Regions from separate parts of the Pseudomonas sp. LB3P58 genome, predicted to be linked through region 2. Evidence: predicted binding sites of a transcription regulator. Region 2 holds the regulator's gene; each other region holds the start of a gene.

Evidence for each region. The regulator sigma-54, encoded in region 2, starts transcription at its own class of promoters, with help from an activator protein. The targets are predictions, from matches to a motif close to ANTGGCATNNANNTTGCTNT.
Region 1: a site for sigma-54 is predicted at 1,243-1,262, ahead of flgB (flagellar basal body rod protein FlgB). Genes of this name have one in related genera too.
Region 3: a site for sigma-54 is predicted at 2,046-2,065, ahead of glnK (P-II family nitrogen regulator). Genes of this name have one in related genera too.

What each region holds. Positions count from the first base shown of each region.
Region 1 covers NZ_JBUBVE010000001.1:4,482,974-4,486,183, reverse strand. The annotation lists gene ACYZTZ_RS20830 (chemotaxis protein CheV) at 1-64, shown strand, start outside; gene cheR (protein-glutamate O-methyltransferase CheR) at 111-938, shown strand; gene flgB (flagellar basal body rod protein FlgB) at 1,304-1,711, shown strand; gene flgC (flagellar basal body rod protein FlgC) at 1,715-2,158, shown strand; gene flgD (flagellar hook assembly protein FlgD) at 2,174-2,896, shown strand; gene flgE (flagellar hook protein FlgE) at 2,928-3,210, shown strand, end outside.
Region 2 covers NZ_JBUBVE010000001.1:302,263-305,472, reverse strand. The annotation lists gene lptB (LPS export ABC transporter ATP-binding protein) at 1-705, shown strand, start outside; gene ACYZTZ_RS01330 (RNA polymerase factor sigma-54) at 890-2,383, shown strand; gene hpf (ribosome hibernation-promoting factor, HPF/YfiA family) at 2,458-2,766, shown strand; gene ptsN (PTS IIA-like nitrogen regulatory protein PtsN) at 2,779-3,210, shown strand, end outside.
Region 3 covers NZ_JBUBVE010000001.1:5,798,114-5,801,323, forward strand. The annotation lists gene ACYZTZ_RS27100 (ammonium transporter) at 128-1,465, opposite strand; gene glnK (P-II family nitrogen regulator) at 1,501-1,839, opposite strand; gene ACYZTZ_RS27110 (accessory factor UbiK family protein) at 2,258-2,518, shown strand; gene ACYZTZ_RS27115 (BRO-N domain-containing protein) at 2,958-3,210, shown strand, end outside.

The DNA.
Region 1 (3,210 bases), 4.2 Mb from region 2:
ATTCCGTCCTGATGACCTGGCATCCCGGGTAGTCAACCGGATCAAAGCAGCAGACATCAGCTAGGGGCCTTTTGCCCCTAACGGTTAATACGATTTAAGAGGCGGCATCTTTGTCTACGGGTAATTTGGATTTCGAACAGTTCCGGGTCTTCCTGGAAAAAGCCTGTGGCATTTTGCTCGGTGAAAACAAGCAGTACCTGGTCTCGAGCCGTCTCAACAAACTGATGGAACAGCAAGGCATCAAGTCCCTGGGTGAGCTGGTCCAGCGCATCCAGACCCAGCCGCGCAGCGGTTTGCGCGAGATGGTGGTGGATGCCATGACCACCAACGAAACCCTGTGGTTTCGTGACACCTATCCGTTTGAAGTCTTGAAGAACAGGGTGCTGCCGGCAGCGATCAAGGCCGCCCCTGGCCAGCGTCTGCGGATCTGGTCGGCGGCCTGTTCGTCGGGTCAGGAACCGTATTCGCTGTCGATGTCGATCGATGAGTTCGAGCGCGTAAACATGGGCCAGTTGAAGATGGGCGTGCAGATCGTTGCCACCGACCTGTCCGGTACCATGCTGACCAACTGCAAGACCGGCGAGTACGACAGCCTGGCCATCGGCCGTGGCCTGTCGCCCGAGCGCCTTCAACGTTACTTCGACCCGAAGGGGCCGGGGCGCTGGGCAATCAAGGCACCGATCAAGAGCCGGGTGGAGTTTCGCTCGTTCAACCTGTTGGACAGCTACGCAGCCCTGGGCAAGTTCGACATCGTGTTCTGCCGCAACGTGCTGATCTACTTCTCCGCCGAGGTGAAGAAGGACATCCTGTTGCGCATTCACAGCACGTTGAAGCCAGGCGGTTATCTGTTTCTTGGTGCTTCCGAGGCGCTGAACGGTTTGCCGGATCATTACCAGATGGTCCAGTGCAGCCCGGGGATCATTTACCAGGCGAAGTGATTCGTTGGCGTCATCAAAAAAGCGGGAGTCCTCAGGGGCTCCCGTTTTTTTTGCCTGATGATTTCCCCCAAACACCCCAATTCCCTGTGGGAGCGAGCTTGCTCGCGATGGCGTCGGATCAGTCGACATCTTCATTGCCTGATCCACCGCTATCGCGAGCAAGCTCGCTCCCACAGGGGCAGGTGGTGCTCTCCCGGCCGGGATAAGCGGCAGAAAAGCGGCAGGCGGCGGAAATCGGTTGCCGCTTTTCTGGCATTGCCACATTGCCACTGCCCGCAAAGCCCCTGTTTACGGGCTTTTTTCAATTGGCACGACGCTTGCTATGTCCCTGTTACGAAAAATCAGGTCACCCGAAGGTTTCCGACATGAGCATCAGCTTCGATAAAGCGCTCGGTATCCACGAACAAGCCCTGGGCTTCCGCGCTCAGCGTGCCGAAGTCCTGGCCAACAACATCGCCAATGCCGACACCCCGAACTACAAGGCTCGGGATCTGGACTTCTCGAAAGTGCTCGCCGAGCAGAACGAGAAGACCAAGAGCGGCACTTTCGCCTTGAACATGACCAACAGCCGTCATATCGAAGCCGAAGGCCTGGGTAATGGCGACGAGTCGCTGCTGTATCGCACGCCGATGCAACCGTCGATCGACCAGAACACCGTGGACGCCCAGCTGGAACAGTCGAACTACGCGGAAAACGCGGTCGGCTTCCAGGCCAGCTTCACCCTGCTCAACAGCAAATTCAAAGGGCTGATGTCAGCCCTTCGTGGAGAGTAAGTCATGTCTCTATCCAGTGTTTTCAACATTGCCGGTAGCGGCATGAGTGCCCAGACCACTCGCTTGAACACCGTCGCCTCGAACATCGCCAACGCCGAAACCGTCTCGTCGAGCATCGACCAGACCTACCGTGCACGGCACCCGGTATTCGCCACCATGTTCCAGGGTGGCCAGAGCGGTGGCAGCGACTCGCTGTTCCAGAACCAGGACGCGGCCGGTCAAGGCGTGCAAGTGCTGGGCGTGGTCGAGGACCAGAGCAACCTTGAGGCGCGCTACGAGCCGAACCATCCGGCGGCTGACGCCAAGGGCTACGTCTACTACCCGAACGTCAACGTGGTGGAAGAAATGGCTGACATGATTTCCGCGAGCCGTTCGTTCCAGACCAACGCCGAAATGATGAACACCGCCAAAACCATGATGCAGAAGGTCCTGACCCTCGGTCAGTGATAAGGGGCGACTCAGATGAGTGTTACCGATACCACCAGTGGCATTAGCCTCAAGGACATCCTGGCCAACTCCTCGATCAAGACCAGCACCACGACGGATGGCCTGACGTCGGCGACGAACAGCGCCACCGGCAAAAAGGCCCTGGGCAAGGACGCGTTCCTGCAGTTGCTGGTAACGCAACTGAAAAACCAGAACCCGCTGGAACCGCAGGACAACGGCGCGTTCGTCGCCCAGTTGGCCCAGTTCAGTAGCCTGGAAGGCATCACCACGCTTAACGACACCGTCAGTGGCCTGGCGAGCAATTACAACTCGTCCCAGGCATTGCAGGCGTCGTCGCTGGTCGGACGTTCGGTTATTGCACCGACCGACAAGGCGGTGGTCGATACCTCCAAGAGTTTCAGCGGCACCATTGCCGTACCGGCGTCGGTGGACCCGGTCAAGGTCAAGATCACCGATACCGATGGCAAGGTTGTCCGCACGATCGACCTGGCCAGCCAGAAAACCGGTACTTCCAGTTTCATCTGGGACGGCAAAAACGACGCCGGCGAAGTGGCCACGGCGGGTACCTATACCTTCGGCGCTACGGCGACCTACGACGGCAAGGCGACCTCGCTGGTGACGTACCTGCCGGCCACCGTCAACAGCGTGACCATCAGCCAGACCGGCGGTGAGTTGATGCTCAACCTGGCCGGGGCGGGCAGCATCGCCCTGTCCAAAGTACAAACTATTGGTATGTAGAGCCGACTAACACGGCACAAAGGAGTGGAATATGTCTTTCAATATCGGCCTTAGCGGTCTCTATGCGGCCAACAAACAACTGGACGTGACCGGCAACAACATCGCCAACGTCGCGACCACCGGTTTCAAATCGTCCCGTGCGGAATTCGAAGACGTTTACTCGGCCACCAAGCTGGGTACCGGCAGCAAAACCATCGGTAACGGCGTGCGCCTGTCCAACGTTTCCCAGCAGTTCACCCAGGGCGACGTCAGCAACACCGGCAACGTGCTGGACATGGGTATCAATGGTTCCGGTTTCTTCGTGCTGAGCGAGA
Region 2 (3,210 bases):
CATCTGGCCAAGAGCTACAAGAGCCGCCAGGTCGTGCGTGACGTCAGCCTGTCGATCGACAGCGGTCAGATCGTCGGCCTGCTGGGTCCCAACGGCGCCGGCAAGACCACCTGCTTTTACATGATTGTCGGTCTGGTACAGGCCGATCAGGGCCGCGTACTGATTGACGACATGGATGTCAGCCACCAGCCTATGCACGGTCGTGCGAAGGCCGGCATCGGCTATCTTCCGCAAGAAGCATCGATCTTCCGCAAACTCTCGGTAGCCGACAACATCATGGCGATCCTCGAGACCCGCAAGGAACTCGACAAGGCCGGTCGTCGCAAAGAGCTGGAAAGCCTGCTGCAGGAATTCCACATCAGCCACATCCGCGACAACCTCGGGATGAGCCTGTCCGGTGGTGAACGCCGCCGCGTGGAAATCGCCCGGGCACTGGCTACCAACCCGAAATTCATCCTGCTCGACGAACCGTTCGCCGGCGTGGACCCGATTTCGGTGGGCGATATCAAACAGATCATCTATCACCTCAAGGCCAAGGGCATTGGCGTGCTGATCACTGACCACAACGTCCGTGAAACCCTGGATATCTGCGAAACCGCCTACATCGTCAACGATGGCCAGCTGATCGCCGAAGGTGACTCTGCCACCATCCTGGCCAACGACCTGGTCAAGGAAGTGTATCTGGGCCATGAGTTCCGCCTGTAAGCACTGAGGTGTCTGGCTGGTTGCTCGGGCGCTTGTCTCGATAAAAAATCAACATTTTTTTATTGTTACAGCGCTCTAGGCAAACGCTGCAGTTTCGGGCATATAATTTGCTTATGTTTGGCGCTCCGGCGCCCTGTAGTGGATGGCGCATGTGCGCCGGCGAATAAGGTGTTAAGCCCCTGCCATGAAACCATCGCTAGTCTTGAGAATGGGCCAGCAGCTGACGATGACACCGCAGCTGCAACAGGCCATCCGCCTGCTCCAATTGTCGACCCTGGACCTGCAACAGGAAATCCAGGAGGCCCTGGAGTCCAATCCGATGCTCGAACGCCAGGAAGAAGGCGACGACTTCGATAACGCCGACCCCTTGGCCGACAAAGCCGAACAGCAACCCAACGTCGACATTCAGGAACCCTCCTATCAGGAAACCGCCCCGACGGTTGATAACCTCGAGGAAGGCGACTGGAACGAGCGCATCCCCAACGAACTGCCCGTCGATACCGCGTGGGAAGACGTCTACCAGACCAGCGCCAGCAGCCTGCCGAGCAACGATGATGACGAGTGGGATTTCACCACCCGTACATCGGCCGGCGAAAGCCTGCAAAGCCACCTGCTGTGGCAACTGAATCTGGCACCGATGTCCGACACTGATCGCCTGATCGCCGTGACCCTGATCGACTGCATCAACAATCAGGGCTACCTGGACGAAACCCTCGAGGAGATTCTCGAAGCCTTCGACCCGGAACTGGACATCGAACTGGACGAAATCGAAGCCGTCCTGCACCGCATCCAGCAATTCGAACCCGCTGGCATCGGCGCCCGCAACCTGGGCGAATGCCTGCTGCTGCAATTGCGTCAGTTGCCCGCCAAGACGCCTTGGCTGGTCGAGGCCAAACGCCTGGTCACCGATTACATCGACCTGCTCGGCAGCCGCGATTACAGCCAGCTGATGCGTCGCATGAAGCTCAAGGAAGACGAACTGCGCCAAGTGATTGAACTGGTGCAGAGCCTCAACCCGCGCCCAGGCTCGCAGATCGAGTCCAGCGAAGCCGAATACGTCGTTCCCGACGTGATCGTACGCAAGGACAACGAGCGCTGGCTGGTCGAGCTGAACCAGGAATCCGTGCCACGACTGCGGGTCAACGCTCAATACGCCGGTTTCGTGCGCCGCGCCGACACCAGCGCCGACAACACCTTCATGCGCAATCAGTTGCAAGAGGCCCGCTGGTTCATCAAGAGCCTGCAAAGCCGCAACGAAACCCTGATGAAAGTAGCCACTCAGATCGTCGAGCATCAGCGCGGTTTTCTTGAATACGGCGACGAAGCCATGAAACCGCTGGTCCTGCATGACATCGCCGAAGCGGTGGGCATGCACGAGTCGACGATTTCACGGGTGACCACGCAGAAATTCATGCATACCCCACGGGGCATATATGAACTGAAATACTTTTTCTCCAGCCACGTCAGCACCTCCGAGGGCGGTGAATGCTCGTCCACGGCGATCCGCGCGATCATCAAAAAACTGGTTGCCGCGGAAAATCAGAAAAAGCCGTTGAGTGACAGCAAGATCGCTGGTTTACTGGAGGCACAAGGCATTCAGGTGGCTCGCCGCACCGTCGCCAAGTACCGCGAATCCCTCGGGATCGCGCCTTCGAGCGAACGTAAGCGGTTGATGTAGAGCCACGCCACAGCGTTCCAGTGGCAGGCATTTCTGCCTGCCGCTTTATGCACTGGCAACGAAGGAGAAGCTGTATGCAAGTCAACATCAGTGGACACCAACTGGAAGTGACCGAACCTCTTCGCACCTACATCGGCGAAAAACTCGAACGATTAGAGAGGCATTTCGACAAAATCACCAACGTGCAAGTCACGATGACGGTCGAAAAGCTCAAGCAGAAAATCGAAGCCACGCTGCATATTCCCGGCAATGAAGTGGTCGCAAACGCGGAGCATACCGATATGTACGCGGCGATCGACGCACTGACCGACAAGCTGGATAAACAACTCAAAAAGCATAAGGAAAAGACCCAAAGCCTCCTCCAGGGCGCGACCGGTCGTTAACACTCCCAACCCATGATCCGACTTGAAAGCATCCTGACCCCCGGCCGTTCCCTCGTGAACGTGCCGGGCGGCAGTAAAAAGAAAGCCCTCGAGCAAATTGCCAACCTTATCCACAAAGAAGTGCCGGATCTGGAGATGCAAGATGTCTTCGAGGCTCTGATTGCCCGTGAAAAACTCGGCTCAACCGGTTTTGGCAACGGCATCGCCATTCCCCACTGCCGCCTGAAGGGCTGCACCTCGCCCATCAGCGCCCTGATGCACCTTGATGCACCCATTGATTTCGACGCCATCGACGGTGCCCCGGTTGACCTGCTGTTCGTTCTGCTGGTCCCGGAAGCCGCTACCGATGCGCACCTGGAGTTACTGCGCCAGATCGCCAGCATGCTCGACCGCAAGGAAGTGCGCGAAAAACTGCGCAGCGCCCCGAGCAATGAAGCCTTGTAT
Region 3 (3,210 bases), 5.5 Mb from region 2:
CCGCAGAAAAACGCCCGTCGTAAACGCCACTAAACGTGTACGAAAAAACCTTTCAGCAGTTCCTTCACTGACAAACTCCAGACAAAAAAATGCCCGGCAAGCCGGGCAAGTTTTTTTGTGCGCGTACTTACAAGTTGTAGCCGCGTTCGTTGTGAAGTGCCAGATCGATGCCGACGGCCTCTTCTTCTTCAGTGATACGCAGACCCATGACAGCGTCCAGCACCTTGAGGATGATGAAGGTGACGATCGCGGTGTAGATCACCGTGAAGCCCACGCCTTTGCACTGAATCCAGACTTGTGCGGCGATGTCGGTGACGGTGCCGAAGCCACCCAGCGACGGTGCAGCGAAGACACCGGTCAGGATCGCGCCGAGGATACCGCCGATACCGTGCACGCCGAAGGCGTCCAGGGAGTCGTCATAGCCGAGTTTGCGTTTCAGGGTGGTGGCGCAGAAGAAGCACACCACGCCGGCTGCCAGACCGATGGCCAGAGCGCCCATCGGGCCCACGGTGCCAGCGGCTGGCGTGATTGCAACCAGACCGGCCACAACACCCGAAGCGATACCCAGGGCACTTGGTTTGCCGTGAGTGATCCACTCGGCGAACATCCAGCCCAATGCAGCGGCAGCGGTTGCGATCTGGGTCACCAGCATCGCCATACCGGCCGTGCCGTTGGCCGCAGCGGCGGAACCGGCGTTGAAGCCGAACCAACCTACCCACAGCATCGCGGCGCCCATCAGGGTGTAACCGAGGTTGTGCGGCGCCATCGGGGTGGTCGGGAAACCTTTGCGCTTGCCCAGTACCAGGCACGCAATCAGACCGGCCACACCGGCGTTGATGTGCACCACGGTGCCGCCGGCGAAGTCCAGCACGCCCCAGTCCCACAACAGGCCGCCGTTACCGGACCAGACCATGTGCGCGATGGGTGCATAAACCAGGGTGAACCAGACGCCCATGAAGATCAGCATGGCGGAGAACTTCATCCGCTCGGCGAAGGCACCGACGATCAGCGCAGGGGTGATGATGGCGAAGGTCATCTGGAAGGTGACGAACACCGCTTCAGGGAACAGCGCCGCAGGGCCGGTCAGGCTCGCTGGCGTAACACCGGCGAGGAACGCCTTGCCCATGCCACCGAAGAACGAGTTGAAGTTGATGACGCCCTGTTCCATCCCGGTGGTGTCGAACGCGATGCTGTAGCCATAAATGACCCACAGGATGCTGATCAGACCGGTAATGGCAAAGCACTGCATCATCACGGAAAGAATGTTTTTGGAGCGAACCATGCCGCCGTAGAACAGCGCGAGACCGGGAATGGTCATGAACAGCACGAGGGCTGTCGAGGTCATCATCCAGGCAGTGTCGCCGGAATTGAGGACTGGGGCCGCCACTTCGTCTGCCGCCATAGCCAGGCTGGGCATTACGAGGGACAACAGGGCTCCTAGCCCTGCGAATTTACGCAGAGTCATATTGTTTTCTCCTGGGGCGTTGGGTTTGTGGCGGCTTAGATTGCGTCGGTATCGGTTTCGCCGGTACGGATGCGAATCGCCTGTTCCAGATTGACCACGAAGATCTTGCCGTCCCCGATCTTGCCGGTGTTGGCAGCCTTGGTTATCGCCTCGATAACCCGGTCAAGATCCTTGTCGTCAATGGCGACATCGATCTTCACCTTTGGCAGGAAATCGACCACGTATTCCGCGCCGCGATACAGCTCGGTGTGACCCTTCTGCCGACCGAAGCCTTTGACTTCAGTAACGGTAATGCCCTGCACGCCGATCTCGGACAGCGACTCGCGTACGTCGTCCAGTTTGAACGGCTTGATGATGGCAGTGACTAGCTTCATGAAAACTCTCTCCCGAATTGGTGGACTTGCCCCAGGAAAACAAACCCGACTCAAGTCTAAGCGCAGTGCCTGGCTTTGTAACGCATCGTCGGCCTTACCTGCCCGTCCGACGCCTGCTAACCACTCCGCACGAAACACTTCCCCCGTTCCGCTTGGCGCACTGCATTCGTCACAGCGACTGCATCAGTGCATGGGTCACTACCGACTAAGCAGAAAGCTTGCCATCTCGCCAAAACCCACTGATTTCAAGCCTTTGGCCGCTGCTGCAAGCTGCTTCGCGCAAATGGCCCGACGGATACGCACAACAACAGTGCGCGGCCGCCCGTCACCATGCGCGAAAAGCGTGCACCCCTGACCGCGAGATTGACTATAGACACTGCGTGATACACTGCCCGCCATTGTTGACAGGACATTTCCCATGCTCGCGCCCAAAGACTTCCTCGATGCCCTGAGCGGCACCGCCTCCCGCCTCTTCAGCGGCGATACCCCACTGCCGAAAAGCGAAATCGAAAGCCAGTTCAAGGCTCTGTTGCAGAGCGGCTTCAGCAAGCTGGACCTGGTGAGCCGGGAAGAGTTTGATAGTCAGATGGTCGTGCTGGCACGGACGCGGGCACGGCTGGAAAGTCTTGAGGCGAAGGTTGCGGAGCTTGAAGCGAAGCTAAATCCACCGGTCGAGTAACACCACAGATCCCACGGTGAAACCCAATCCACTGTGGGAGCGAGCCTGCTCGCGATAAGGTCGGAACGACCTTCAGATTCAACTGTAGGAGCTGCCGAAGGCTGCGATCTTTTGATCTTTTAGCGCTCAAAAATCCCGGCAACGTCCTACAAAGATCACCACCACCGTCCGATAGCGCCGTGACGCCCAGGTTCCTAAGCTCACCCTCTGCTGAATGTTCAGCACTGGGTTTGGCGACCCGGATAGCATCTAAACGCATCGCGACCACGTTCGAACCAGGGAATTATCCCCATCTCGAATTATGGTGGCTATGCGTGGGAGACCTTCGGGTCTGCCGGTTTCCGGATGCACCGGTTCGCCAACCCGCGCATAGCTGCCACCCTTTTCGTTTGGCGACGATCAGAGGCAGTTTCCTTCATTCGCATCCGGGAGCTGCACCATGGAAGAAAACTATCTAATCCCTCACGTCTTCATCCGCCACAAACTCCACCTTCACGCGCTTTTGATCGAAAACCAGCCTTGGTTCAGCGCCCGAGACTTAGGCCGTCTGCTTCGTCTTTTCCTCGACGAACGCGCCGTCCGCAAACTCGATCCCGATCAACACCAAACATTACGAATGCTCATCCACGGCAGCATCGAAAACACCCTGCTGATCAGCGAATCCGGCGTCTACGCGTTACTGGTCTATCACT